Regions from separate parts of the Stenotrophomonas sp. 2201_Sma genome, predicted to be linked through region 2. Evidence: riboswitches for the same ligand, from Rfam matches in the RefSeq annotation. Region 2 holds a riboswitch; the other holds the start of a gene.
The links. A riboswitch is a leader RNA that binds a small molecule or an ion and turns the genes downstream of it on or off. The one in region 2 is predicted to bind thiamine pyrophosphate.

Region 1 (15,027 bases), 1.0 Mb from region 2:
GCCTCCTGGCCCAGCGCAATGCCGCGCACATAACTGGCGTACGCGTTGAGCTGGTCGGTGGCCTTCCATACCAGCGCGGTCTGCGGCAGGAAGCGCGACAGCCGGCTGTGCCGCTGCGGCGTGCCGCGCTTGTCGTAGGCGCGCTCGTCCAGGCGGACGAAGCGGCCACCGGCCAGCCATTGCCAGTCATCGCCGAACTGCATGCGGTCCAGCGCGAACACGGCGGTCTGGCGGCTGTCCAGACGCCGTGCGGACGGGCCGGGCATCAGCGGCGAGGGCTCGTACACCGGCACCTGCGTGTCGTGGATGTTGCTGCTGCCTACGTACTCGTTGACGCTCGGTCGCCTGTCCACCGTGCGGCGGAACGTGTCGGCGCCGACCGTCAGCTGGTGGCCGACGCTGCCGGTGTCGAAGCGGCCACGCAGCTCGGCGCGCGCCTGCTGGTTGCGGCGGGTATCGTCCGGACTGCGGTAGTCGTAGATGTCGTAGTCGCCGTTGGGGGCGAAGTAGTTGCCGGGCACGCTGCCGTCAGCGCATGCGTCGGCGTAGTAGCAGCCATAGGCGAAGGCGACGTTGTCGTCGATCACCGAGCGGCTGTGGCCCACCGACAGCCGCGACTGCCAGCGCTCGTTGAAGTCGTAGGTGTGTACGGCGGTGATGTTGGTGCTGGCGATCTCCACCGGGCGCTGCCACGGCTGATAGCCCAGCAGGTGCTCGCGGTCGACGCCACGAGGCAGCTCCCGTGCGCCCAGCAGCTGGTAACCGGACACCGAGCGCTGCGAACTGGTCTGGTAGTTGGCGTCCACTTCCAGCTTGCCGCGCTCACCGATCAGCCAGTCCGCTGCAAGCGAATAGAAGTTGCGGCGGCCGTCGGCGTGCTCGACGTAGGACTCGCTGCCCTCCCAGGCGGCATTGAGGCGGATGCCGAAACGCGGCGTGATCCAGTGGCCGACATCGACGGCGGCATAGCGCGAGCCTTCCGAATCGGTGCCGAGGGTAGCCGCGCGCACTTCCGCCGGGCGCTTGCCGATGTAGTTGATGATGCCGCCGGGCGCCATCACGCCCGCGGCGAGGCCGGCTTCACCCTTCAGGATCTCCACCGCCTGCACGTTCTCCAGCGCCAGCCGCTGCTCGCCGGCGATGGCCAGGCCGTTGAAGCGGTAGCCGGTGGCGGCATCGAGCGCGAAGCCGCGGATGGCGACGTTCTGGTAGTAGCCCACCGGCGCGTAGGCATCACCGAGCGAGGCGTCATTGCTTGCCAGTTCGGACAACGAGCGCACCTGTCGACGGTCGAGGTAGTCGCGTTCGAGCACGTTCACCGAGGCCGGGGTGTCCTTCCAGGAGCCGGCGCCGAATGCACTGACCCGCGCGCTGTCGGCCGCCGGCCTGCCGGCCTGCACGCGGACCGCTGCCAGCTCGGTGGGCGAACGTTCGCCGCTGTCGGCTGTCACGTCGGGGGAGGCTCCAGCCTCGCTGGCATGCAGCGGCAGCGCGGCACAGAGGGCGAGAGCGAGCAGGGTGGGACGCAGGCAGCGGTTCATTCGATTCGTCTTCGGACAACAGGGGAGACGAAGCGACGGCGCGCAGGTGCACCGGCCCGGAACGGGGGTGTGGCTGCGGCTCAAAGCTCCCTACGCCGGTGCAAACCGGATCAGGTTCCAAGGGACTCTCTCAGCCTGCAGATCCAGGCACCCCCGCTTCAGGCCGCTATTTCACTACAGATGGCAGGGATTTGCGAGCCGATGCCCTTCAGGCGGCGGCATGCAGCGCCTGCAGCAGGGCCTGGCCGGGTGCGCTGGCGAACCACGCGGCATGGCCCAGCATGAAGGGATACCAGGCGACATCGGCGTTCGCCGTCGAGCCGGTGATGCCTTCGAAGTACTCCACTTCGGACAGTGCGAAGTCGAAGTGGACCATCGGCAGCAGGTCCGCCAGCAGGTGCAGGCGGGTGGCCGACAACGGCAGCACTTCGCGGTAGCCGTCGAGCAGCGCCAGCGCGATGTCGATGCGCACCGCCTCATGGCCCCGCTCCAGCTCCAGCCAGGCCACGGCATTGCGCTCGATCGCGGTGGCCAGGTCGAACAGCGCGCTGGTGGGTGAGGCGAGGCCGAAATCCAGCACGGTGCTGACGTCGTCGCCGCGCCACAGCAGGTTGGAGACATGCCAGTCGTTGTGCGCCCACAGCGGCGGCTCGGCGGACAGGCGCGCGGCCAGGCCGGCATGCCAGGGCAGGACGTCGCGGCGCAGCTGCGCCTGCCACGGAATCCGCGCCAGGTAGCGCGCCAGTCCCGGGCGGTCGGGAAGACCCGCTTCCAGCGCGCTGATGGGGGCGGCGGCGCGGATCAGCTCGTCGCGTGCCACCAGGACATGCGTGCTGCGCTGTGGGACCTGGTAGCTGGCGGCGGCCTGATGCAGCCGGGCCAGCATGCGTCCGGCAGAACGCGCCCGTGCGATGTCCGTCAGCAGCGTCCAGGAGGCGGCGTCGCGGTACAGATCGTCACCCACCCCCGGTGAATGCAGTTCATAGGTCCAAGGCCCATGCTCGATGGCGCTGTCGCCTCCGGCGGTGGGCAGAACCTTCACCACCGGCACGCCGGCAGCGTCCAGATGGGCGATGAAGCGGTGTTCTTCCTGCAGGCAGGCGGCACTGCGCACGCTGCGGTGGTGGCGCTTGATGAACACCCGGCCGCGGGAACCCTCGACCAGCGCGGCGGCCGACAACGGCCGGGGGCTGTGCCAATGCAGGGCGCTGTCCGCGTCCAGCACCGGATAACGGCGGGCCAGCCAGGCAACCTCGGCTGCATCGATCGCGGGCCAGTCGGCAGCGACCTCATCGTTGTTGAGGCCCTGCACGCGGTGGGCGGTGGAGGTCATGCGGGGGCCGGGGGCAAAGGAGTCATCCAGGGCTGCGCATTCAACGCCATGGACGGCCCGGACGCAAACGGGCGGGTCATCGACCCGCCCGTTGCCGGTGATGCCGGGCAGTGCCGGCGAGGGTTACCAGCCGCGGTGGCGACCGCGGTCGTGGTAGTAGCGGCGGTCGCTGTCGCGCCAGCGGCGGTCATGACCGCGGTCCCGATAGCCATAGCCCCGGTCGTAGCCGCGATGGTAGCGGCGGTCATAACGGCGGTCGTGGCGGTCCGGGGTGGTCAGGTTGCCGATCGCGCCGCCGGCCACGGCACCGCCGACGGTGGCGGCCGGATCGCCATTGGAAATCAGGTGGCCGGCGACGCCGCCCACCACCGCACCGACGACGGTGCGCTTGTCCTTCCTCGACATGGCGCTGGCGTCGCTGACCACGGCGACACCGGCCAGCAGGGCCAGGGCCATCGCCACGCCACGCCACGGAAGCTGAGAGCGGAAGTACTGAGCATGTTCGGTTCTCCTGTAGGGGCATGCCACGGTGGGCAGGGAGGGCGCGGGCGCCCTGGCTGCCGTAGTGACCACGCTGGCGCCCGGAGATTGCCGGAACATTGCGTGGGCCACTGGGCGGCGTGCGTATTCATCTAGCGTCAGGCGGCATGAAGCCTGCCTGAAAGTTCAATGGCCGGATGGACAGGATTCAGATTTTGCCGTCACGCAGATAGTCGAACAGCTCCGCATCGCCTTTCAGGCCCAGCTTCAGCATCGCATCGCCCTTCTGCCGGCTGATGGTGCTGACGCTCTTGTGCAGCTGCACCGAGATCTCCTTCACCGTCATGCCGGTGCCGAGCAACCGCAGCACCTCCAGTTCGCGCGGCGACAGCGGTTTGCCGTCGCCTTCGCGCATGCGCCAGCTGCCGGCGGCCTCGACCCGCTCGCGCAGGCTGCGGCTGATATACAGCTGGCCGCGGTTCACCGCCTGGATCGCCTGCGGCAGCTCGTCCATCGACGAACTCTTGTCGACCAGGCCGAGCACGCCGCTGTCGAGCACCATGCGCAGGATCGCCAGGTTGCTGGAAACGCTGAGCATCAGCACCTTGAGGTCGGGATGGCGGCGCCGGATCATGCCGATCATGGCGAAGCCATCGGCCTGGGGACTGCCGGGCATCGAATAGTCGGTGACCAGCAGGTCGCATGGCTGGCTGGTCAGCAGCGCCATCAGCGCCTGGGCGCTGTCGGCTTCACCGACGACCTGGCCAACGCCGCTGGACTCGATGACGGCGCGGGTTCCGATACGGACCACGGGGTGGTCGTCTGCGATGATGATGCGCAAGCTCATGCTCTAGTATGACCACCGGGCACGCCGGACCGCGACCATCGCGGCTCCTGGCAGGATTCTAGGAGATCAACGCCGATGCGTAGCTGGGCTGTTCGCGGGCGGGTCCTGCTGCTGGCCATGTTGGGTCCTGCCGTCGCCTGGGCGCAACTCGCGCCCGGCCCATTGCCGTTGAGTCCCCTGCAGCGCGAATACCTGACCGCGCACCCTCGCATCGTCGTCGGGCAGTATGACAGCGGTTGGCCCCCTTTCGAGTCGATCCACGAAGACAAGCAGGTCGGCCTGGGGCCGGACTACTTGTCGCTTTTGGCCCGTCGTCTGGGCGTGAACATCGAGGCGCGTCGCTATACCGACTGGACGACGGTACTCGATGCGGCGTGCCGGGGCGAGGTCGATGTGGTCATGAACATCGGGCTCAGTGCGGACCGCACCCGTTGCATGGTCTATACCTCGGCCTATGCGGAGGCCCCGCTGGCCGTGGTTGGACGGCCCGGAGACCTGCGCGCTTCGGAGATGCCGGACCTGGACGGCCTGCGCGTCGTGATCGAGCAGGATTTCCTGACCGCACCGCAGGTGCGTGCACGATTTCCGCGCGCTCGACAGCTTGTCGTAAGTGACACGTTGACCGCATTGCAGATGGTCAGAGACGACAAGGCCGACGTCTACATCGGCAACGCCTACGTCGCCAACGAACTGATCGGGCGCCATCAGCTGAAGGGGGTGGCCCTGCTGCGGCCCAGCGATCTGCCTCCCGAACGGCTGCACTTCGGTGTCCCCAACGGCAAGCAGCCGCTGGCCGAGGCCCTGGACCTGGCGCTGGCTGCCACCAGCCAGGCGCAGCGGGACGCGCTGGCCCAGCGCTGGCTGCGGCCTCCGGAATGGTCCGCGTCGGCGCAGCTGGCCCTGAGCCAGGCCGAAAAGCGCGTGCTGCAGCAGCCGTTGAAGATCACCTTTGCGCCCAATGCCGCGCCGCTTTCGTTCACCGACGACGACGGCCAGCCCAGCGGCCTGACCAGCGAGTACCTGCGGCGGCTGATCCAGGTCGGCGCCAACCTGAAGGTGGAAACCAGCCACGACTGGTTCGAGGTGCGCGAGAAGGCGCTGCAGGGTGAGGTGCAGGCGGTGATGGGCATTCCCACCGATTCGCGCTACCTGGGGCCGGACTGGGTGTTCAGCCAGCCCTTCATCAGCGTGCCGAGCGTGATCGTCGGCACGCGCGACAGCCCGGCGATCCTGGGGCTGGCCGATCTGCAGGGCAAGCGCGTGCTGCTGTCCGACCCGGAACGCCTGCGCGGCTACGTGCTGCAGCAGGCGCCACGGGCAAAGATCATTCCCGCGCGCAGTGGCGAGCAGGCGTTGCAGCGATTGGCCAATGGCGAGGCCGATGCCTACGTGGGCAACCTGGTCCTGGTCGATCACCTGTTGCGCAACCGCTTCCCGGGCCGTCTGCAGATCCTTGCGCCGGCCGGATTCGGCGACCAGCTGGCGCTGGCTGTCGACCGTCGCCATGCCGCCCTGGCGACCACCTTCGACCGCCTGCTGCTGCAGATGTCACCGCGGGAGCATGAGGCGCTGCGGGGCGACTGGCTGGCCGTGGAATATCGCAGTGGCGTGGACTGGGACGCCGTGCTGCATTGGGGGCTTCCGCTGCTGCTGGTACTGCTGACCGGGGCGGTGGTGCATGGCGTCGGTCACTGGCGGCTGCGCCGGGAGGTGGCCGGTCGCCGCCATCTGGAGCAGCGCCTGGCCGAGGTCACCGACAATCTGCCTGCGGTGGTCTACCAGGCACGTCGCGACGCGGACGGCAGCCTGGCCTTCCCCTTCATCGCCGGCGACCTGCAGGCACTGTTCGGCATTCCGCGGCAGCGTGCCGAGCAGGATGCGCAGGCGCTGCTGGCGCGGATCGAGGACACCGACCGCCAGGCCGTGCTGCAGGCCATCGACCAGGCGGCCCGCCAGTTCGCGCCGCTTGCCTTCGAGTTCCGCCTGCTGCCGGGTGATGACGGCACGCCCGCGCGCTGGGTACGCAGCCAGGCTCACCCTTACGCCACCGAGGCCGGCGCCGTCACCTGGAGCGGCTACTGGGTGGACGTGACCCAGGCACGCGTACAGGCCGATGCGCTGGCGGCGGCCAAGATCGAGGCGGAACAGGCGGCCGAGGCCAAATCACGCTTCCTGGCCACGATGAGTCATGAGATCCGCACGCCGATGAGCGGTGTACTGGGCATGCTGGAAGTGCTGGCGCACTCGCCGCTGGATGCAGAACAGCAGCGCATCCTTGCCGTGATCGAGGATTCTGCGCAGATGCTGCGGCAGATCCTCGATGACATCCTCGACTACTCGCGCATCGAAGCCGGCGCGCTGCGCCTGGAACCGGTGCCATTGTCACTGCGGACGCTGCTGGAAGGCGTGTGCCGGCTGATGTCGGCGCAGGCCAGCGCGCGTGGCCTGGCCCTGCACGTGCAGATCGATCCGCAGCTGGCTGCGGCGCATGAAGTGGATGGCGTGCGCCTGCGGCAGATCGTCTTCAACCTGCTCAGCAATGCCATCAAGTTCACCGCGCAGGGCGATGTGTGGCTGCGGCTGGAGGTGCTCGGGCCGACCACCGCCGATGGCAGTCAGCCGTTGTGCCTGAGCGTCATCGATACCGGCATGGGCATCGCGCCGGAACAGCTGCAGCACCTCTTCGCGCCGTTCACCCAGGCCGGTGCATACATCCAGCGCGACCATGGCGGAACCGGCCTGGGCCTGAGCATCTGCCAGCGGCTGGTGCAGATGATGGACGGCACGTTGACGCTGCAGAGCACGCTCGGCGAGGGCACCCGCGCGGAGGTCCGTCTGTCGCTGGTGGAAGCCGGCATCGAGGACGTCGCCGTGCTGGCGAGCGAGCACGAGCAGGCGGCGCTGCTGCCGACCGCGCTGCGCCAGAGCCGCGTGCTGGTGATCGAGGATCATCCGACCAACCAGGCGATGATGGCCTGGCGGCTGCAGCAGCTGGGCCTTCCGCACGTGCTGGTGAGTGATGGCCAGCAGGCGCTGGACCGGTTGGCGTCGGAACGCTTCGACCTGGTGATCACCGATTGCCGCATGCCGGTTCTCGATGGCTTTGCGTTCACCCGCCTGCTGCGCGAGCGCGAAGGCCGCCAGGGCCAGGCGCGCATGCCGGTACTGGCATTGACGGCCAGCGTGCTGGACGACGACGCGCGACGTTGCCGCGAGGCCGGCATGGATGAGGTGCTGGCCAAGCCGTTGTCGCTGGCTACGCTGCGCGCGGCGTTGATGCGATGGCTGCCGCAGGCGTCCGTGGCACCGGAGGCGACCGCCGAGTCGTCCGCAGCGGTGGAGGGCGACGCATCGCTGGACCTGGCGGGCCTGCAGCGGCGCTTCGGTTCGCATGCGGTCGCCGTGCAGCTGGCCGCCACCCTGCTGCAGGCCAGCGAGGTGGATATCGCGGCCGTGCAGCGTGCGGTGCAGGCCGGCGACCGCGAGGCCGCCGCCCTGCACCTGCATCGCCAGGCCGGGGGGCTCGGGGCGGTGGGTGCGCATGCGCTGGCAACGCAGGCCAATGCCCTGGTCGAACGCCTGGAAGACGCCGGAGAAGTGGACAGCGCGCCGTTGTTCGCCGAAGTCCAGGCGTTCCTGTCACGCCTGCAGCAGCAGCTGCAGGGGCTGTCTCACTGAGCGGACTGCTGCTGCAGGTAAGCGATCACCAGCGCACGTCGTTCGGCGCTGGGAAACGCGTTGTACATGCGCGTGCCGGGCACCTGCTGCGTTGGTGACTGCAGGAAGGCATCCAGGGTCTGCGCGGTCCAGACGATATCGGCTCGGCGCATGCCCTGCGAATAGCCATAGTCGGGCAGGCTGCCAGCGCGGCGTCCGATCACACCGTGCAGGTTGGGGCCGAACCGGTGGATGCCACCGGCCTGCACCGTGTGGCAGCCCGCACACAGTTCGAATGCGCGCTGCATCGCCTGTTGTCGCGCCTGCTCAGGCGTGGCCGGTGGCGTGGCCGTGCGCTGGCATCCGCTGCACGCCAGCAGCAGGACGAGGGCAGGGAGCAGACGGAAGGCACGCATGGGCGGAGAGGATAGCCGTGGCCGCCGCGGGCCGGGCTGCGACACGCGGTCGCAGCCCCCTGCGGTCACATGCCCGAGTAGTTCGGGCCGCCGCCGCCCTGCGGGGTCACCCAGACGATGTTCTGGGTGGGATCCTTGATGTCGCAGGTCTTGCAGTGCACGCAGTTCTGCGCGTTGATCTGCAGGCGTGCGTTGTCGGCTTCGCCAACGAACTCGTACACGCCGGCCGGGCAGTAGCGCGCTTCCGGGCCGGCGTACTCGGCCAGGTTCACCTTCACCGGAATGCTCGGATCTTTAAGGGTCAGGTGGCTGGGCTGGTTCTCGTCGTGGTTGGTGCTGCTCAGGAACACCGAACTGAGACGGTCGAAGGTCAGCACCCCGTCCGGCTTCGGGTAGCTGATGCGGGTGTGCTGGGCCGCCGGCTCCAGGCAGGCGTGGTCCGGCTGCGTACGGTGCAGCGTCCACGGCGGGTTGCGCACGCCCAGCTTGGGCAGCAGCCACTGCTCCACACCGGTCATCAGCGTGGCCACGGTCTGGCCCTTCTTGAACCACTGCTTGAAGTTCTTGGCCTGCTGCAGTTCGGTGAACAGCCAGCTGGCTTCGAAGGCCTGCGGATAGGCGCTCAGTTCATCGTGCTGGCGATCGGCGGCCAGCGCGTCGAACGCGGCGTCGGCGCACAGCATGCCGGTCTTGATCGCGGCATGGCTGCCCTTGATGCGGCTGGCGTTGAGATAACCGGCCTCGCAACCGACCAGCGCGCCACCGGGGAACACCGTCTTCGGCAGCGACAGCAGGCCGCCGGCGGTGATCGCACGCGCGCCGTAGCCGATGCGGGTACCGCCTTCCAGGTGCTTGCGGATCTGCGGATGGGTCTTGAATCGCTGGAATTCCTCGAACGGGCTCAGCCACGGGTTCTTGTAGTCCAGGCCGACCACGTAGCCGATGGCGACCTTGCCGCCGTCGGCGTGGTAGAGGAACGCGCCGCCGTAGGTGTCGCTGTCCAGCGGCCAGCCGGCGGCGTGCACCACCAGGCCCGGCTCATGCCTGGCCGGGTCGATCTGCCACAGTTCCTTGATGCCGATGCCGTAGGCCTGCGGGTCCTTGCCTTCGTCCAGCTTGTAGCGGGCGATCAGCTGGCGGCCGAGGTGGCCGCGCGCGCCTTCGGCGAAGACCGTGTACTTCGCATGCAGCGCCATGCCGCGCTCGAAGGCCGGGCCGATGCTGCCGTCCTTCTCGATGCCCATGTCGCCGGTGGCCACGCCGATCACTTCGCCGTTGTCGCCGTACAGCACCTCGGCGGCGGCGAAGCCGGGGAAGATCGCCACTTCCAGCGCCTCGGCCTGCTGCGCCAGCCAGCGGGTCACTTCGCCCAGGCTGATGATGTAGTTGCCTTCGTTGTGGAAGCACTCCGGCAGCAGCGCATTGGGCGTGCTGCGCGACCCGGTCTCGCTGAGGAACAGGAACTCGTCGCGGGTGACCTTCTGCTTCAGCGGTGCGCCGCGTTCGGCCCAGTCCGGGAACAGTTCGGTCAGGGCGCGCGGGTCCATCACCGCGCCGGACAGAACATGTGCACCGGGCTCGGAGCCCTTCTCCAGCACGCACACCGACAGTTCGCGGCCGGCTTCGATCGCACGCTGGCGCAGTCGGATCGCGGTGGCCAGGCCGGCCGGGCCGGCACCGACGATCACCACGTCGAACTCCATTACTTCACGCGGGGGCAGGGCGTTGGCTTCAGCGCTCATCGATTGCATGACTCGTGGGTAGTGCCGGTAGCAGGGCCACCGGCGGTTGCCTGGAAATCGCGCGTGCAGCCACGGCGAAACGGTTGTTTGAATGTGTCAGGGTACCGGGACGGGCGTGATCGAGCTAGATCGCCGATGTTCACGTCGTGATTGCTGCAGTGCAGCGTACGCCCGCAGCCGGGTGGGTGCCGACCTGGGTCGGCACGCGCTTCCCGGATGACCGACAATGGCCCGGTCCCGACTGCGTGTGAGTGCCATGGCCCTGGATCCGTACGACCTGTTCGATGTCCGTTCCCTGCTCAGCGAGGAAGAGCGCGCAGTACAGGACAGCGTGGCCCGTTTCACCAACGAGCGCGTGCTGCCGATCATCGGCGATGCCTTCGACCAGGCGCGCTTCCCGGCCGAACTGGTACCGGAGATCGCATCGCTGGGCCTGCTGGGCGCGACACTGCCGGCCGAATACGGTGGCGGTGGCCTCGGCGCGGTCAGCTATGGCCTGATCTGCCAGGAGCTGGAGCGCGGCGATTCGGGCCTGCGCAGCTTCGTTTCGGTGCAGAGCTCGCTGTGCATGTATCCCATCTACGCGTACGGCAGCGAGGAACAGCGCCAGCAGTGGTTGCCGGCGATGGCACGCGGCGAACTGATCGGCTGCTTCGGCCTGACCGAGGCGCACGGTGGGTCCGACCCGGCCAGCATGAAGACCCGAGCGGTACGCGACGGCAGCGACTGGCGCATCAGCGGCAGCAAGATGTGGATCACCAGCGGCCCGGTGGCCGACCTGGCCATCGTCTGGGCACAGACCGAGGACGGCATCCAGGGCTTCGTGCTGGAGAAGGGCATGGCCGGTTTCACCACGCAGGAAATCAAGCACAAGATGAGCCTGCGCGCCTCGTTGACCGGCGCGCTGTTCTTCGACGATGTGCGCGTGCCCGACAGCCACCGCCTGCCGAACGTGAAGGGCCTGAAGGGGCCGCTCGGGTGCCTGACCCAGGCGCGTTACGGGATCAGCTGGGGCCCGATCGGCGCGGCCATCGCCTGCCTGGATGAAGCGCTGGGCTACGCCAAGGAGCGCGTGCTGTTCGGCCGCCCGCTGGCCGCCACCCAGAGCGCGCAGATCAAGCTGGCCGAGATGGCGCGACGCATCACCACCGCGCAGTTGCTGGTGCTGCAGCTGGGCCGTCTGAAGGAGGCCGGAAAGCTGCAGCCGCAGCAGGTCAGCCTGGCCAAGTGGAACAACTGCCGCATGGCCATCGACATCGCCCGCGAATGCCGTGACCTGCTCGGCGGCGCCGGCATCACCACCGAACACGTGGCGATCCGGCACGCGCTGAACCTGGAATCGGTGATCACCTATGAAGGCACCGAGACCGTGCATCAGCTGGTGATCGGCCGCGAACTGACCGGCATCAACGCGTTCTGACAGCGGGTTCCGGTGGGTGCCAACCTTGGTCGGCACATTTCTTCGGCGCGCATCCGGGCATCGGTGCGGACCAAGGTCCGCACCCACCATAAGCAGGTCACACGTACGTGTAGAGCCGAGCCCATGCTCGGCTGCTTCCTCTCACGCGCCGCCGGCAAACCCGTGCTGCCGCCAGGCTTCATACATCACCACGGCAACGGTGTTGGAAAGATTGAGGCTGCGGTTGTCCGGCCGCATCGGCAGGCGCAGGCGGCGGCCATCCGGCAGTGCATCGAGCACGTCCTGCGGCAGGCCACGGCTTTCCGGGCCGAACAGGAAGGCATCGCCCTCTTCAAAGGCCACGCTGTCGTAGCGCACGCTGGCGCGGGTACTGAGTGCGAACAACCGCTTCGGTGCAATCCGCGCCAGCGCGGTGTCCAGATCAGGATGCACCTGCAGGCGCGAGTACTCGTGGTAATCCAGGCCGGCGCGCTTGAGCTGCTTGTCTTCCAGTGCGAAGCCCAGTGGCTCGACCAGGTGCAGCTGCGCGCCGGTGTTGGCGCAGAGCCGGATCACATTGCCCGTGTTGGGCGGGATTTCCGGTTGGAACAGGATCACGTGGAACTGGGGTGCGGCATTCATCGGCGCAGTGTACCTGCGACGGCGGCCCGTACGGCGCACGCCCTGCCAGGGCAGGGCGGGCACCGCTTACGGGCGCAGCAGGACCTGGGCGGTTTCGGTGGCCAGGGCCTGCAGGTCGGCCGCGCTCGGACGCACCTGCAGGGTCGGCAGGTTGACGATCACCTGGTTGGCGACGCTGGTGGCGGCGGCGGCCAGGGTGGCGGCGTAGCGCTGGGCTTCCAGTTCGGCGGCCAGGGCGACGCGCTGTTCCAGGCTCGGGCGCACTTCCACCGCGGCCAGGGTGGTGATCGGCAGGGCGGCGGCGACCGGGGCAACGGTGAAGCCGTCGCGTTCGGCCAGCTGCTCGGCGCTCGGCCGCACTTCCACCGTGGCCAGGGTCGGGATGCTGCTGGCGCGCTCCCAGGCCTGCTGGGCCAGCTGGTCGGCGGCAGGACGAACCTGCACGGTGTCCAAGGTCTTGATGGATTCGGAGGCCTGCACCGACGAAACAACCGCGGTGCCGGCGATCAGGGCGATGGCGATGGCAATGGTCTTGGCGTTCATGACGGGGCCTGTTTAGTGTTGTTGAGCGGTGGTGTGGTAGTAAGGTAGAACACCAATTCGGGGGATGCAAGGAAAATTTTCGATTTCTTGCATTTGTTCAGTCTTCAGTCAGCTTTTGTCTGAAGCCCTTCTTGGCGCAGGAAGTACCAAGCAAACCCCGTGCCAACTTTTAATCATTGATTTGAAAGGGTTTTTATTCCGCCTGAAAGTGTCCGCGGGGCGGACACCTGTCCATCCGAGGGGGCGCGGACACTGTCCGGACGCGGGGGCGGGGGAGGCGTGACTGCTGTCGGGGGCGGCCGACAAGGCCCTGAACGGCTGCGAGGGCAAACACCCCCAGTGACTGCTGGCGGATTCCGGGCACCGGATGGGCACGCTAGGATCGGGCTTCACCAACGTGACCAAGGATCCGGAAATGTCTCTCGCCCTGCGCCCGCGTGCTGCACTGCTCGCTGTTGCCCTCAGCACTGCCCTGGGCACGCTCGCGCCCACTCCTGCACTGGCGGCCAAGACGGTCACGCCGGCCAAGGTCGATATTCCGTTCGAGCAGTTCACCCTGCCCAACGGGCTGCGCGTGATCGTGCATACCGACCGCAAGGCGCCGATCGTGGCGGTGAACATCTGGTATCACGTCGGCAGCAAGGACGAGCCTGCGGGCCGCACCGGTTTCGCCCACCTGTTCGAACACCTGATGTTCCAGAGCAGCGAAAACCACGACGGCGAGTATTTCGAACCGTTCAAGCAGGTGGGTGCCACCGGCCAGAACGGCACCACCAATACCGATCGCACCAATTACTTCGAGAACGTGCCGACCACCGCGCTGGACATGGCGTTGTGGATGGAGTCGGACCGCATGGGCCATCTGCTCGGTGCGATCGACCAGGCGGCGCTGGACGAGCAGCGCGGCGTGGTGCAGAACGAGAAGCGCCAGGGCGAGAACCAGCCCTACGGCCAGGCCTGGGAGAAGCTCAACCGCGCGATGTACCCGGCCGGCCACCCGTATCACCACAGCGTGATCGGCTCGATGAACGACCTCAACGCGGCCTCGCTGGATGACGTCAAGACCTGGTTCCGCACCTGGTATGGCCCGAACAACGCGGTGCTGGTGCTGGCGGGCGATATCGACGTGGCCACGGCCAAGGAGAAGGTGGCGCGCTACTTCGGCAGCATCCCGGCTGGTCCGAGCATGGCGCAGCCGAAGGTCGACGTGGCCAAGCGCCCGGCCGACACCCGCGAGACGATGACCGACAAGGTGCCGCAGTCGCGCATCTACCGCGCCTGGAACGTGCCGCAGGTCGGCACCACCGACGTCGACCAGCTGCAGCTGCTGGCCTATGTGCTCGGCGGCGCCAAGTCCTCGCGCCTGAGCCAGCGACTGCAGCACCAGGACAAGCTGGTGGACAACATCAGCGCCGGCGCCTACGCCTCGCAGCTGGGTTCCAACTTCATCGTCATGGCCACGGTGAAGCAGGGCCAGGATCCGGCCAAGGTCGAGAAGATCATCGACGAAGAACTGGACCGGTTGATCAAGGAGGGCCCCACGGCCGACGAGCTGGCGCGTGCCAAGACCGGCTCGCGCGCAGCGTTCATCCGCGGCATCGAGCGCATCGGTGGTTTCGGTGGCAAGGCCGACGCACTGGCCGAATGCGCGGTCTACACCGGCGACCCGGGCTGCTTCCGCACGTCGCTGGCCAACATCGACAAGGCGACCGCGGCCGACCTGAAGCGCCTGGGCGCACAGTGGCTGGACGTCGGCAGCCACACGCTGGTGGTCGAACCGGGCGAGCGCGTGGCGCTGAAGGAAGATCCCTCACAGGCGCCGAAGCCGTTCAACGTGCCGGCGGTGGACCCGAAGTACAGCACTCTGCCGGAGCAGGTGGACCGCAAGGCCGGCGTGCCGCAGACCCGTGAATTCCCGCAGCTGAAGTTCCCCGCCCTGCAGCGCGCCACGCTGAAGAACGGCACCCAGGTGGTGCTGGCCGAGCGCCACGAGATTCCGGTGGTGCAGTTCAGCTACCAGTTCCCGGGTGGATTCACTGCCGACCAGGGCCGCAAGCCGGGCACCGCCAACTTCACCATGAACCTGATGACCGAAGGCGCCGGCAAGCTCGGCTCGCTGGCCTTCGCCGATGCCGCCGATGCGCTGGGTGCCAGCCTGGACGCCGGTGCCGGCCTGGATTCGGTGACCGTGGACCTGTCGGCACTGAAGGAGAACCTGGTGCCATCGCTGGCCCTGTACCGCGATCTGCTGCGCGAGCCGCGCTTCGAACAGGCCGAGATCGACCGGGTCAAGGCCACCTGGATCGCCGGCATCCAGCAGGAGAAGGTCAACCCGAACGCGGTGGCCATGCGCGTGCTGCCGCCGCTGCTGTACGGCAAAGGCCATCCGTACGCCATTCCGTTCACTGGCAGCGGCGATGAAGCGGC
Region 2 (15,027 bases):
CGGGGTCAGGTTCGGGTTGGCACCCGAGATGAACTGGTCCGGCGTCGCACACGGGGTCGAGGTGCACGGAATCAGGCCCTGGCCCAGCTGGGTGTAACCGACCGGGACGCCCGCCGCCGAGCAGGCCGCGTTGCCGTTGACCGAACCCGGCGCGGTGATGCCGCACGGATCGGTGTACGACTCGAAGCTGCTGCTCAGGCCACCGTACAGGTTGTCGATGGTCGGAGCACGGAAGCCCTCAGCCCAGGTACCACGAACCAGCAGCTCGTCCAGCGGACGCCAGGTGAAGCCGAACTTCGAGTTCAGGGTGTCGCCGAAGTTGCTGTAATCCGAGTAACGGGTCGCAGCATTCAGGGTCAGTTCCTTGGCAAACGGCATGTCCGCCAGGACCGGCACGTTCAGTTCCAGGTAGACCTCGTCCAGCGAGTACTCACCCTGGGTGGTCTGCGCGCCCAGGCCGGTGGACTGGCCCGACTGTGCGAAGGCGTCCGGCGAGAAGCGGCCTTCTTCCTTGCGGTGCTCGACGCCCACGGCGAAGCCCAGGTCACCGGCCGGCAGGGTCACGATCGAACCCGACAGGTTGGCGGTGAAGCTGGTGGTCTTGGTCAGACCGGTATCGGTGAAGTACGGGAACAGGAAGTCCTGGGTGGCCTGGTCGGCCAGCGAACCGGCACCGGCAACGCCGAACGGCAGCAGCGGGTTCCACGGACGGCAGCCGCTGGTGGCGAGCGGATCGGACATGCTGGTGCCGCAGCGGGCGACGCCATCAGCACCGATGAACGAAGCGCCCAGCGCCTGTTCCGATGCGATCAGGCTCATGTCGCCGTGACCACGCTTGGTGGTTTCGTTGCGGTTCCACAGCGCGCCGACGTCCCAGTCGAAGGTCTTGCCGGCGAAGTCGAAGAAGCCGCTGATGCTCGGGGCGAAGCGCAGGGTCTTGACCTGGCTTTCGGTGGTGCGCGGCACTTCCCACAGACGGCGGCGGAAGGTCAGGTCTTCACCGGTCGGGTTGAACGCGCTGTCGGCCGACAGCGGGGTGTCGAAGGATGCCGACTGGTACGGATAGCCTGCGATCTGCTGGGTGGTGTTGCGCTCGTTGTAGAGCACGTCAGCGTTGAACGAGATCGCGTCGGTGAAGTCGTAGTTGCCGTTGACGTACAGCGACTTACGCTCGATACCGGTCTGCACCATCATCTGCTGGTTGGCATTGACGGCGTCAGCGGAGGTTTCCAGACGGTAGTCGGCGCGGTTGGCCGGGTTGCCGCCATCACGCAGGGTGTACCAGCGCTGGTCGCTCGGGCCGACATAGCCCGGCTCGCCCTGCTTCAGGTTCGGGGTGACGCACGGGTCGCAGAAGCCACCCTTCTGGTTGATCGGGCTTGCACCCGAACCCGGGTAGTTCGGGCCGGCGTTGCCGTCACGGCTGAACCAACGGTCCTTCGCCCACACCGGATCCTGCTTGGAGTACTCGGCGGACATGGTGACACCGCCGCGCTCGCCCATGCTGCCGAGGGTGAACGAATAGGTTTCGGTGTCGCCGTCGCCCTTGCCGTACTGACCGACATAGACGCTGGCTTCAGCGCCGTCGAAGCGCTTGCGGGTGATCACGTTGACCACGGCCGCGATGGCGTCCGAACCGTAGATGGCCGAGGCGCCGTCCTTCAGGATCTCGATGCGCTCGATGGCGGCCATCGGGATCTGGCTCAGATCCTGGTAGCCGGCGGTGGTCGCGCCCAGGCGCTTGCCGTTCATCAGCACCAGGGTGCGCTGCGCGCCCAGGTTGCGGATGTCGACGTAGTAGCCACCGACGTTTTCGCCCGAAGCCAGCGACTCCGAACGGGAGATGGCCGGGGAGCCGGCCGAGGTCAGGTTCTGCAGGACGTCGGCAACCGAGGTGTAGCCCTGCTTTTCCAGGTTCTCACGGCTCAGGGTGACGATCGGCTGCTGGGTTTCAACGGCAGCGCCGCGGATGCGCGAGCCGGTGACCGAAATGCGGTCCAGGTCGGTGGTGCCCTTTGCTTCCGGTGCTTCCTGTGCGGAAGCGAAGGCGGGCGCCAGCGCCAGCGCAATGCCGGCCGGCAGCAGGCCGAACCGCACTGCGGGGTTACGAACGTTCATCAATCTCTCCAAGGTACGTGTTAGCAGCGTGTTAAAACACCCCAGCACGTTACGATTGCGTTGCAGCGCTGTATTTGCGCGAACCAACCAGAGACTTTGCGGATTGTGGCGGGAGCAAGCCGCCGTTTTCCCTGAAGCGCGAAGCGGACTGCCCGTAGCGGGCGCGGAACGCCCGGGCGAAGCTGCAGCAGTTGTCGAAACCACTGGCCGCGGCGACCTCTCCCACCATCATGTCGGTGTCGCGCAGCAGGTCGGCGGCGCGCTCCAGGCGCAGCCGTGCCGAAAGCGACTGCGGGCTTTCTTCATACAGGCTCTGGAACGTCTTGGAGAGATACCAGCTGGAGAAGTTGGTCAGCTCGGCCAGTTCGCCGATGCGTACGACGCGGTGGCTGTTGCCTTCCAGATAGAGGCGGGCGCGCTGCATGCGACCGAACACCTGGCGCTTGCGGCTGCGCGAACGGCCAGGGCAGCGCTGCACGTTGTCGGCCAATCCACGCTGCAGGCCGGCCAGATGCAGCAGCAGCGGGCGCAGGTGCTGCGCCGGGTGGCCACTGGCCAAGGCATCACGCCACAGGCGCAGCGCGACACGAGCGTCACTGCGGCCCATCCGGCCGCGGCCCGCGTACAGGCCGCAGTCGGCCATCTCCGCCAGCACACGCAGCGCTTCCACGTTCAGGTTCAGGCCGATGCACAGCCCGTTGCGCCCTGCCTGCACCAGCGGGCGCGATTCCTTCTCGAACGCGATCCATTCGCCGTGGCGCAGGCGGAAGCGCCCCTCCTTGGCCTCCACCCAGGAGCTGCCGCGCACCTGCATCCACACGGTGAAGCTGCTGCCCGCGGTCTGCAGGCTGCCGAGCCGGGCCACGCCCAGACAGGTCGGCACGACGTCATCGAGTGCCTTGTCCAGGGAGACGGATTGGCCACGATCGGCCAGTGAGAGTTGACGCATGGTGCACCACGGATTTGCCAAGTACAGGCCTCCGTTTTGCCCAATCAGGCGGCACCGCGTCAGGAAAGACCGACGAGATCGCCACGAATTCGCGGCGAGATCCCGACGAAAAATTTACGAAGGCCCATTTCCCTTGAACATCAACAGCTTGGAGAAGGCCGGGAACAGTGTGGGCGCCTTTTCGGGCAGCCGCATCACGCCGATGTCGGCGCCATCACTGACTGCCAGAGCGACAAACAGGGCCGTCCCGTCTGCGCTGGCACTGAGTCCGTTGCTCGCGCTCAAGCGCTGCGCGTCCAGGCAGCGCCCGGCATCCTCCTGCCCGGCGGCGATGCGGACGAGGATGGTGCTGCAGCGGGTGGAACTGCCGAGATAGCCGATGCTGTCGTGGCCGGCAACCGTCCACGAGCGGTAGCGCCAGCGGCTGGGCTTGTCCTCGCTGATCTGCCGCACGCTGTCCGGGGACAGCACCACGTCCGCCGACCACAACCCCTCCGCCGCCAGGCGGGTGAACAGCACCCGGCGGCCTGCGCGGTCGAAGCGGACCTGCGAGACGCCGTCGATGCTCGCCAGCCGCCGCCAGGGTTGGGTGCTGCGATCGAACAGACTGAGCCGCGTACGCTGGTCGGCATCACGTTCGACCACCAGCAGCTGCTCGGGCGTGGCGCCATACAGCGCCTGCAGCGGCTGTTCGGCGGGCACGGGCAACGGTTGCAGACGCTCGTCGCGGGGTGCGATCTCGTAGACCACCGCGCGACCGTGTGCATCGCGCCCAACCACCAGAAGTTGCCGGCTGTCGGCCGACCAATCGGGGGCCTGCCGTGCTTCCGGGCGCAGGCCCTCGATCGGCCGCAGCGAATCGGGGCGTTGCATGTCCGCCCACCAGAGAGCGAAGCTGCCCGAGCGGTCAGAGGTGAATACCAGCTGGCGACCGTCCGGTGCTGCCATCGGTTGACCGTCGCGGCCGCTGGACGCAAACAGGCGCTCCGGTTCACCGCCCTGCATCGGCACCTTGAACACGCCGAACTGTGCACGGCGATGGACGAAGGCCAGCATGCCGCCATGCCGCGATACCGCCGGCCACTGCGCGTCGTCCAGTCCGGCATCACGCAGCGTGCGCCGCTCGATGTCGAGGTAATAGAGCCGCACCTCGCTGTCGACCCGGCGGCCGAACACGATGGTGCGGCCGTCGCCAAGCCAGGCCCATCCGCGCAGCTCGGCCGACTCGCTGGTCAGCTGCTCCGGCGTGCCACCCGCGGCAGGAACCCGCCACAGGTCGCCCATCTGCGGGTTGCGCACGAACACCAGCCATTTGCCGTCCGGCGAATAGCGCGGCGCGTAATCGAAATCGTCCTGATCGACGGCGTACTGCAGCGGCTGCCACTGTCCGCTGGCCAGATCGAGTACTCGGATACCGCGGTGGGCATAGCGGCCCACCATGCTGCCGAATACCAGGCCGCGCCCGTCGGGTGTCCAGTCGAAGCTGAGCAGCTCGGTGCCATCGCAGCGCGTGGCCTGGCGCAACGCGCCGCCGGTCGCACTGGCGATCAGCACCTGACAACCCCCATCGGCGGAGAAGCGGGCAAAGGCGATGTCGCGTCCATCCGGCGACCAGTTCGGGAAGCGATCAACCGCACCCTCAGGAGGAACAAGCAGCTGCCGCGCCGGCGCGTTGCCGGACGTCTGTACCTTGATCGCACCGCCACCCAGGCCATCCTCGCTGGCACCTTCGTAGGCCACCTGCGAACCATCCGGCGACAGCGTGGGATAGGTTTCGAAGCCTGCGGTGGCGGTGATCAGCCGATAGGGCCGCTGCGGGCTGCCGATCACCCGCGTGCCGTTCTCCACCGCCGCCTCCACCGGAGAGCTGGCCGGCGCACGGCGCAGCAGCAGGACCGTCATCACCAGCAGTGCGGCCAGCATCAACAGGCCCAGCACCAGCAACAATCGACGTCGCAGGTAGCGCCAGCGACGGCGTCGCATGTCCTCCGGGGCTGGCGTGTGCACTTCCACGACCGCGTTGGAATCGCCAGCCGCGCCTTCGGCCTCGACCGCCAGTTCCGCTTCGGGCTCGGGCATGGCCTGCACCGGCACGCGCAGGCGGTAGCCGGTCTTGGCGATCGTCTCGATATACGCCTGGCCGTTGTCATCGTCGTTGGCGAAGGCTTTGCGCAGCTGGGTGACCGCCTGCGTCAGCACATCGTTGGTGGGCAGCGTATCGGGCCACACCTCGGCGAACAGTTCTTCGCGGGTGACCACGCGCCCGGGTTGCCGCAGCAGCACACGCAGCACGCCCAGCGCCTTCGGCGTCAGCCGGCGCGGGCGACGCGCGCCGGCAACTTCGACCTCTCGCGAGGACAAAGTGACGACACATTCGCCAATCCGGATCCGATCAGAATCGGTGGGCTGGATTTCGCTGCGGTTCATTTTTTGCTAAACAGTAGAGACAGTTTCCGGGCAGTGTTCGCCTTCGATACCGTCCCCAACGGGGAACAGCGAAAAGCCAGACTCCGCACAAAGCATCGGCGCATACCGCAAAAACAATGGAGCGCGCGAATACTAGCCTATGCCGGTTACCTCGCCTATCGCGTGGTCGACATCAGGCTCTCTCTCGCCGACGCATTCACATAACTTCGCACCATCATTCGCGCCCTTTCGGGCGCGAAATTTTTATCTGCCATTCATTTTCAGAAACGCCGCAGCATGGTCAATCCGACCAGCCGCGAAACCACCAAAGCCACGTACATCACGCCTGAGAACTGCTCCAGCATGACCAGTGCGCGTGCCTGCGGATGCAGCGGCACGACATCGCTCAGGCCGACCCCGGACAGCAAGCTGAAGCTCAGATAAAGCAGCTCCATCCAGCTTCGCTGAGGTCCCTCGCTGCTGCCCTGGAAGCTGCCCGGATACCACTGCTGGCACACCCCAAATGCGAAGGCGAATGCCCACGCGAGCAAGGTGAAGGTGGCGCCGGCCGCGAACAGCTCGTCGCGGGTGACTTTGTGGTCCTGCAGCATGTAGGCGATCAGGGCGCCGGCCGTATAGAAGTAGAGCAGGCTCTCCAGCAGCTGCGCGGTGGTCACCAGCGCGGCGCGGTCCAGCAGCGCGCCGGCGATGGAGAACACCACCGCCGGAATCGCCAGCAGCAGTGCCAGCCATGTACCCAACGGGCTGCGCTGGACCACCCACAACGCCAGGCCCAGCACCGCCATTCCAAACATGCCCAATGCGGCGCGGCCGGCGGCCGTGTCGTCCAGCGCGGGATACAGCATCACCGCCAGCAGCTGCGCGCCCAGCAGCCACGCGGACGGATGGCGGCGGGCGATGGCCAGCCAGCGGGTGGTCACGGCAACAGGCATGGCGTCCCTTCCCCGGAAAGATGGGCGGAGGATAACGGGATGCGCGTGAGGCGCGCGATGCAGCGCCGCCGGAGCACGCCCGGCGACGCCAGTCCGATCAGCCCTGCTGGTAGACCTCCGCGCCCGCAGCGCGGAACTGCTCGGACTTCTCCTTCATTCCGGCCTCGGCGTACTCGCGCACGTCCTGGGTGATCTTCATCGAGCAGAAGTGCGGCCCGCACATCGAGCAGAAGTGCGCCAGCTTGTGCGCGTCCTTGGGCAGCGTCTCGTCATGGAATTCCTTTGCCTTCTCCGGGTCCAGCCCGAGGTGGAACTGGTCTTCCCAACGGAACTCGAAGCGCGCCTTGCTCAATGCGTTGTCGCGGACCTGCGCGCCCGGATGCCCCTTGGCCAGGTCGGCCGCATGTGCGGCGATGCGATAGGCCATGATGCCGTCGCGCACATCCTGGCGGTTGGGCAGGCCAAGGTGTTCCTTCGGCGTCACGTAGCAGAGCATCGCGGTGCCGAACCAACCGATCATCGCTGCGCCGATGGCACTGGTGATGTGGTCATAGCCGGGCGCGATGTCCGTGGTCAGCGGCCCCAGCGTATAGAACGGAGCCTCACCACATTCGCGCAGCTGCTTGTCCATGTTTTCCTTGATCAGCTGCATCGGCACGTGCCCGGGACCTTCGATCATCGTCTGCACGTCATGCTTCCATGCGATCTTCGTCAGCTCGCCCAGCGTTTCCAGCTCGCCGAACTGCGCCGCGTCGTTGGCGTCTGCGATGCAGCCCGGGCGCAGCCCATCGCCCAGCGAGAAGGTCACGTCGTAGGCCTTCATGATTTCGCAGATGTCTTCGAAGTGCGTGTAGAGGAAATTCTCCTTGTGGTGGGCCAGGCACCACTTGGCCATGATCGAGCCGCCGCGACTGACGATGCCGGTCACCCGCTTGGCGGTCAGCGGCACGTAGCGCAGCAGCACGCCGGCATGGATGGTGAAGTAGTCCACGCCCTGTTCGGCCTGTTCGATCAACGTGTCGCGGAAGATCTCCCAGGTCAGTGCCTCGGCACGGCCATCGACCTTCTCCAGGGCCTGATAGATCGGCACCGTGCCGATCGCCACCGGCGAGTTGCGGATGATCCACTCGCGGGTCTCGTGGATGTGCTTGCCGGTGGACAGGTCCATCACCGTATCGCCCCCCCAGCGGATCGCCCACACCAGCTTCTCCACTTCCTCGGCAATGCCGGATGACACCGCGCTGTTGCCGATGTTGGCGTTGATCTTGGTCAGGAAGTTGCGGCCGATGATCATCGGCTCGCTTTCCGGGTGGTTGATGTTGTTGGGCAGCACCGCCCGGCCACGGGCGATTTCGTCGCGGACGAACTCCGGGGTGATGATCTTCTGGATGGATGCGCCGAAGGCTTCGCCCGGATGCTGCTGCAGCAGGCCTGCATCGCGGATCGCGTCCAGCCGCTGGTTCTCGCGGATGGCGACGAATTCCATCTCCGGCGTGATGATGCCGCGGCGCGCATAGTGCATCTGGGTGACATTGCCACCCGCACGGGCGCGGCGCGGCAGGCTGCGGGCCGGGAAGCGCACCGCATCGAGCTTCGGGTCGTGCTCGCGATCGCGGCCGAAGGAAGAGCTCAGGCCATCAAGCTGTTCGGTGTCACCCCGCGCTTCGACCCAGGCACGGCGCAGGGCCGGCAAGCCCGCGGACAGGTCGATGCGCACGTCAGGATCGGTGTAGGGGCCGGAGGTGTCATACACCGTGACCGGCGCGTTCTCTTCGCCGCCGAACAGGGTCGGCGTGCGGCTCAGTGCGATCTCGCGCATCGGCACGCGCAGGTCCGGGCGCGAGCCGGTGACATGGATCTTGCGCGAGCCGGGAATCGGCCGGGTCACGGATTCGGAGAGTTGCTGGGCCTGTTGCTGCAGGGCGGAGAGCTGTGCGTTCATCGGGCATCGTCCAGGAGGGTCAGGGACGAAGCGGCGGCGCACTGCCCCCGCACGCGGACGGCCCTTGGGCCGCGTCCGGGTTCGGTTGCATTGCAAAGCTTCCCTACGCCGGTATGAGCCGGATCAGGTTCCAAGGGACTGTCTCAACCGTGGCCGATGGCCGCGGTACCCCCGCTTCTTGCCGGCATTAGACCATAGAAGTCCTGCAACAGGGCGAGCCTACAGGGCGGCTGCGCGTCACGCGACATTGATGAATTAACGCAACCATGACGTCGCGTTCAGTAACGTGCACGCGCATCGTGTCGCTGCGACCGATGACGCATCGCCGCCATCGCGGCCCCTGCCCGGCTAGCGCTCGAGTGCCGCCGGCCCCTCGCTGCAAGCATTTGCTCGCTCCCTCAATCCCTTTGATCGGAGAAGCTCCTTCATGGTGTTTCGTGTTTCCATCGCACTGGTCCTGTTGCTGGTGCTGCTTGCCGGCGTAGCACCCGGTCCCTTCAACGCCGTGGTGCAGAGCATCCTCGGCGAACTCATCCGCGGCATCGGCTGGCTGTACCTGCTGGTGGTGTTCCTGGCGCTGGTGTTCCTGATGTACCTGGCGTTCGGCCGCTTCGGCAACCTGCGCATCGGTGGCGAAGACGCCGAACCCGAATTCTCGCGGGCCAGCTGGATGTCGATGCTGTTCGCCGCCGGCATGGGCATCGGCCTGGTGTTCTGGGGGGCGGCCGAACCGATCTCCCATTTCAGCAAGCCGCCGGAAGGACTGGCACCGGAAAGCATGGACGCCGCACGTGCAGCGATGCGCTATGCGTTCTTCCACTGGGGCCTGCATCCGTGGGCGATCTACGCGCTGATCGGTCTGGCAATGGCGTGGTTCCAGTTCAACCGCAACGGCCGCGGGCTGGTCAGCGACATGCTGCAGCCGATCATCGGTCATCATCATCGGGGCTGGATCGGACGGATTGTCAACATTGCCGCGGTGGTGGCCACGGCAATCGGTGTGGCCACCACGTTGGGCTTCGGCACCATCCAGATCGCAGCCGGCATGCAGCGCGTGTTCGGCGTGCATGCCGGTGTGCCGCTGCAGCTGACCATCATCGCCGTCGCCTTCGTGCTGTACATGGCCTCCACCCTCAGCGGCGTGGAGCGCGGCGTGAAATGGCTGTCGAACTTCAACCTGGCGCTGGCCGCCCTGCTGCTGGCACTGGTCCTGGTGCTCGGGCCGACCGGCGCGATCTTCAATACCTTCACCACGACGCTGGGGTCCTACCTGAACCAGCTGGTGACGATGAGCCTGCGCATGTCACCGTTCTCCTCCAGTACGTGGGTCGCCGACTGGACGATCTTCTACTGGGCCTGGTGGATTTCCTGGGCACCGTTCGTGGGTTCGTTCATCGCGCGCATCTCGCGTGGCCGCAGCGTGCGCGAGTTCGTGGTGGGCGTGGTACTGGCGCCGACGCTGCTGGGCTTCTTCTGGTTCTCGGTGTTCGGTGGCACCGCGATCTGGTCGCAGATCTTCGGCCATGCAGACCTGGTGCAGGCGCTGGGCAACGGCTATGAAACCGTATTGTTCACCCTGTTCGACAGCATGCCGCTGCCATTGCTGCTGTCGTGCATCGCGCTGGTTCTACTGATGATCTTCTTCGTGACCTCGGCTGACTCGGCGGTGCTGGTGCTGGCCAGCATGTCCACCGACGAGGCAGGCGACCCGCCCGCCAAGCGCAAGCTGGCCTGGGGTGTGGGCATCGCGCTGATCGCAGGTGCGTTGCTGCTGGCCGGCGGCCTCGATGCGCTGCAGGGCATGATCACGATCTCGGCACTGCCATTCGCGCTGCTGATGGTGCTGGTGATGGTCTCGCTGTACCGGGTACTGGACCAGGAGTACACGCGGGAGTGGCGGCAGGCACAGCGCCAGCGGCACATGATCGATGCGTGGATCGCGCGCGAAATGGCGGCACAGGAAGAAACCCAGGCCGAAGCAGCGCGCGCGCAGGATTCGGATTGAGGGTGTTCGGCAGCCTGCGGCTGCACCGCTTTTTCGCAAGCAAGGGCAACGGCAAGAGCGCGTCTGACTTTCCGCTTGCTTGCCGGAGAGGAGCAGATAGCGGGACACGCCGCAAGTACGTCCCTGTAGGCTCGGCCACGGCATCCATGCCGTGGACGGTCCCGCCATCTGCTCCTCCCCGCCTCCGACAGTTTCCTGGTGACGGTTGGTCCATCCACGGCATGCGTGGATGAGGTGTATCGGAAAACACGAAGGGGTCGGATCCGTTTCCTCTGGAAAACGGATCCGACCCCAACCCACAGCGCGCGGCTGTCGCTTCTGCTTTTGAACTTCTTATTTCTCTTCCTGCGGTGGCGGCCACGGAAACTGTCCGTGGCCGGGTGGGTGGGTTGGCTGGGGGCGTGAGCCGCATGGATGCGGCGACCGAGCTTACATGGACGTACTTGCAGCGGCCCCCAGCCAACCCACCCGCCCGGCCAAACCCGGCATTACGGAAACCACCGCAGAGGGGGCTCAGCCCGGTGGCCGGAACCTCAATACCCCGCCGCCTGCCCATCCTTTCGACTCTCCGACGCGCCGTAGTACACCCCCGTGTCCGGATCCCGCATGATCGCCTGATACCCGCCATACGGACCGTCGGCGAACACGATGCGATGCCCCTTGCGCATCAACGCACGCACCGTTTCGTACGGGAAGCCCGTCTCCAGGTTCACCTCCCCCCCATCGGTCATCGCCGAGGCCTGCCCGGTGGGCTCCGTGGAACCTTCATGCTGGATGCGCGGTGCATCTCCGGCCTCCTGCAGGTTCATGCCGAAGTCCACCAGGTTCATCACGATCTGCGCGTGGCCCTGCGGCTGCATCGCACCGCCCATCACGCCGAAACTGGCATAGGGCTTTCCATCCTTGGTGATGAACGCCGGAATGATGGTCTGGAACGGACGCTTGCCCGGTGCGTAGCCGTTCGGATGGTTCTTCTGCAGCACGAACATCTCGCCGCGGTCCTGCAGGATGAAGCCGAGCCCCGGGGGCGCCATGCCGCTGCCCATCCCGCGGTAGTTCGACTGGATCAGCGACACCATCATGCCGTCAGCATCGGCCACGGTCATGTAGATCGTATCGCCCTCCTCCAGCTGCTTCGGCGTGCCCGGCTGCACTTCCTTCAACGCCTTGTCCATGGAAATCAGTGCACGCCGCTGAGCGGCATACTCCTTGGAAATTAGCTTCTGGACCGGTGCGGGCTGGAAGGCCATGTCGGCGTAGAAGCGCGCACGATCGGCGAAGGCCAGCTTCTTGGCCTCCACGAACAGATGCACGTGCTCGGGCGAGCCGAATGGAATCTTCGAGAAGTCGTAGCCTTCAAGTACGTTGAGAATCTGCAGCGCGGCGATGCCCTGGCTGTTCGGCGGCAACTCCCATACGTCGTAACCGCGATAGTTGCTGCTGACCGGCTCGACCCACTCGCCGTGGTGGTCGGCCATGTCCTGGTAGCTCAGGTAGCCACCATTGGCCTTGAAGTAATCGCCGATGGTGTGGGCGATCTCGCCCTTGTAGAAGGCATCCCGGCCGCCGTCGGCCACCTTCTGCAACGTATCGGCCAGGTTCGGGTTCTTCCACATCTCGCCCTTGCGCGGGGCATGCCCGTTGACCGTGAACTGTTCCTTGAAGCCGGGATACTGCGACAGCCGTGGCACGGAACGATCCCAGTAATAGGCGATCACCTCGGCCACCGGGTGGCCTTCGCGCGCGTAGCGGATGGCGGGCGCAAGATTGTCGGCCATGGGCTTGCGGCCAAAGCGGCCATGCAGGGCGAACCAGCCATCGACGGCACCCGGCACGGAGACCGGCAACGGCCCGGTCGCCGGGATCTCCTTCAGGCCGCGGCGCTGGAACTCGGCCAGGGTCAGCGACTTCGGCGAGCGGCCGGACCCGTTGTAGCCGTACAGCTTCTGTGTCTTCGGGTCCCAGACGATGGCGAACAGATCGCCACCGATGCCATTGCCGGTCGGCTCCATCAGGCCCAGCGCAGCATTGGCGGCGATGGCGGCATCGACCGCCGAGCCGCCGGATTTCATCACGTCCAGTGCGATCTGGGTGGCCAGTGGCTGCGAAGTGGCCGCCATGGCGTGAGGCGCGATGACTTCCGAGCGGGTGGCGAAGGTGTGGCCGGTGATGCGGTCGGCAGCGAGGGAAAGCGCGGGCATGGCCGCCAGGACGGCGGCAGCCAGCAGGGAACGGGCAAGGCGTCGGGACACAGTCGGGTTCCGATGGAAGGGTGGTAGCACCGATCATCGCCGCTGCGGCCTTCACGCGGTATCGGGCAGAGGTCATGGGGCGAGGCGGCCGCGGCGACCGCTGCCGGCACCGGGTCATGCCCGGCGGGCAGAACCCCCAAAATCCGCGCAAAAACCTTGGTGAAAGGAGTGAATTCGGGTTCACCGAAACACTTTCAGCGGCAACCATCCTTGCGCCACAAGCGATTCCGCTGGACGCAGCGGAAAGTGCCTGGAATCACCCCGACAAGGGTTGACATCGTCAAAACAGCTGTGTTTCTCTCGATCACATGCTGCAACACAACACACCACCGCGAACCCACATCGAAGCCGCCGACATCGGCGCCGCGTCGCTGCGTTCGATTCTTGTGCTCGTACTTATTACCCAACCAACAGGTGCGGGACGAGCCAGCGTGTAAGCAGATAGAACACACCGGAACTCGATCAAAAACCCGCACCCGCCCAGGTGCGGGTTTTTTCATTTCAAGACCTGGTTTCAGACGCAACCACCATGACCACCGCCTTCTGCAAAACCCGGACCTGCTGCACCATGATGCCTCGTGGCGGCCGTTCCTGTGCGATGCGCGGCCCCTCCTCCACCGCTTTCCCCTGACCGGCCGGTACGTCGCTTCGACGACCGGCCGTTCTTTTTTCTTCCCACCGCAAGGAACCTCCCCCATGAGCACCAACGACCTGCCCCAGACCAAGATCGCCGTCATCGGCTACGGCAGCCAGGGCCGCGCCCACGCACTGAACCTGCGCGAATCCGGCTTCGATGTGGTGGTAGGCCTGCGGCCGGGCGGCCCGACCGAAGCCAAGGCCCAGGCCGATGGCTTCACCGTCGTGGCTCCCGCCGATGCGGTGAAGGATGCCGACCTGGTCGCCGTGCTGACTCCGGACATGGTGCAGAAGAAGCTCTACAACGACGTGCTGGCGCCCAACATGAAGCAGGGCGCGTGCCTGCTGTTCGCTCACGGCCTCAATGTCCACTACGGCATGATCGAGCCGCGCGCCGACCTGGACGTGGTGCTGGTCGCACCGAAGGGCCCGGGCGCGCTGGTGCGTCGCGAGTACGAGATCGGCCGTGGCGTTCCGTGCATCTGGGCGGTCTACCAGGACACCAGCGGCCAGGCCGCGCAGCATGCGCAGGCCTATGCGACCGGTCTCGGTGGCGCCCGCGCCAATCTGATCCAGACCACCTTCAAGGAAGAAACCGAGACCGACCTGTTCGGTGAGCAGGCGGTGCTGTGCGGTGGCGCCTCGGCGCTGGTACAGGCCGGTTTCGAGACCCTGGTGGAAGCCGGCTACCAGCCCGAGATCGCCTATTACGAAGTGCTGCACGAACTGAAGCTGATCGTGGACCTGTTCTACGAAGGCGGCATCTCGCGCATGCTGGAATTCATCTCCGAAACCGCGCAGTACGGCGACTACGTCAGCGGTCCGCGGGTGATCGATGCCGGCACCAAGGAGCGCATGAAGGAAGTACTGAAGGACATCCAGGACGGCACCTTCACCAAGAACTGGGTGGCCGAGTACGAAGCGGGCCTGCCGAACTACAACCGGTTCAAGCAGGCCGACCTGGAGCATCCGATCGAGAAGGTAGGCAAGGAACTGCGCGCCAAGATGGTCTGGTTGCAAGGACAGGCCGCGTAACCACGCGGCCCTCCCCCACCCGCTTGCAAGGTCCCCCATGAACTCTTCCACACACCGCAGCGCGCCACCCAACGGGGCGCGCTGGCTGACCCAGGCACTGGAGGCCGAAGGCGTCCGCACGCTGTTCGGCTATCCCGGCGGCACCATCATGCCGTTCTACGACGCGCTGGTGGATTCGTCGTTGAAGCACATCCTGGTGCGGCACGAGCAGGGCGCGGCGCTGGCCGCCAACGGTTTCGCACGCGCCAGCGGCCAGGTGGGCGTCTGCGTGGCCACCTCCGGCCCCGGCGCATCGAACCTGGTCACCGGTATCGCCGATGCGATGCTGGACTCGGTGCCGATGGTCTGCATCACCGGCCAGGTCGGTACGCCCCTGCTGGGTACCGACGCCTTCCAGGAGCTGGATGTGTTCGGGCTGACGATGCCCATCGTCAAGCACAGCTGGCTGGTACGCAGCGTCGATGACCTGCCCCGCGTGGTCGCCGATGCCTTCCGCATTGCCCGCGAAGGACGTCCCGGCCCGGTGCTGATCGACCTGCCCAAGGACGTGCAGGTGGCCGATGCCAGTCACCTGCCGGTGCATGTGCCGAGCAGCGTCGAACCGCCGCCGGCAGCCACCGACGCCGCCATCGCCGACGCCATCGCAGCGCTGGCGGCGGCGGATAAGCCGGTGGTGTATGCCGGCGGCGGCATCGCACTTGGCGATGCGGTGCAGGATCTGCGCGATTTCG

Region 1: another riboswitch for thiamine pyrophosphate. It lies ahead of ACZLIF_RS01040 (TonB-dependent receptor); the one in region 2 lies ahead of thiC (phosphomethylpyrimidine synthase ThiC).

What each region holds. Positions count from the first base shown of each region.
Region 1 covers NZ_CM151329.1:239,865-254,891, forward strand. Annotated here, with positions in the region: gene ACZLIF_RS01040 (TonB-dependent receptor) at 1-1,541, opposite strand, end outside; TPP riboswitch at 1,612-1,706, opposite strand; gene ACZLIF_RS01045 (phosphotransferase enzyme family protein) at 1,750-2,874, opposite strand; gene ACZLIF_RS01050 (glycine zipper 2TM domain-containing protein) at 2,998-3,330, opposite strand; gene ACZLIF_RS01055 (response regulator) at 3,563-4,201, opposite strand; gene ACZLIF_RS01060 (ATP-binding protein) at 4,277-7,879, shown strand; gene ACZLIF_RS01065 (c-type cytochrome) at 7,873-8,274, opposite strand; gene ACZLIF_RS01070 (electron transfer flavoprotein-ubiquinone oxidoreductase) at 8,340-10,016, opposite strand; gene ACZLIF_RS01075 (acyl-CoA dehydrogenase family protein) at 10,273-11,436, shown strand; gene ACZLIF_RS01080 (tRNA (cytidine(34)-2'-O)-methyltransferase) at 11,578-12,057, opposite strand; gene ACZLIF_RS01085 (XAC0231 family protein) at 12,124-12,600, opposite strand; gene ACZLIF_RS01090 (M16 family metallopeptidase) at 13,016-15,027, shown strand, end outside.
Region 2 covers NZ_CM151329.1:3,679,202-3,694,228, forward strand. Annotated here, with positions in the region: gene ACZLIF_RS17005 (TonB-dependent receptor plug domain-containing protein) at 1-2,118, opposite strand, end outside; gene ACZLIF_RS17010 (helix-turn-helix transcriptional regulator) at 2,168-3,067, opposite strand; gene ACZLIF_RS17015 (winged helix-turn-helix domain-containing protein) at 3,182-5,494, opposite strand; gene ACZLIF_RS17020 (ion channel) at 5,755-6,426, opposite strand; gene thiC (phosphomethylpyrimidine synthase ThiC) at 6,524-8,368, opposite strand; TPP riboswitch at 8,451-8,551, opposite strand; gene ACZLIF_RS17030 (BCCT family transporter) at 8,796-10,373, shown strand; gene ggt (gamma-glutamyltransferase) at 10,907-12,625, opposite strand; gene ilvC (ketol-acid reductoisomerase) at 13,322-14,296, shown strand; gene ilvG (acetolactate synthase 2 catalytic subunit) at 14,334-15,027, shown strand, end outside.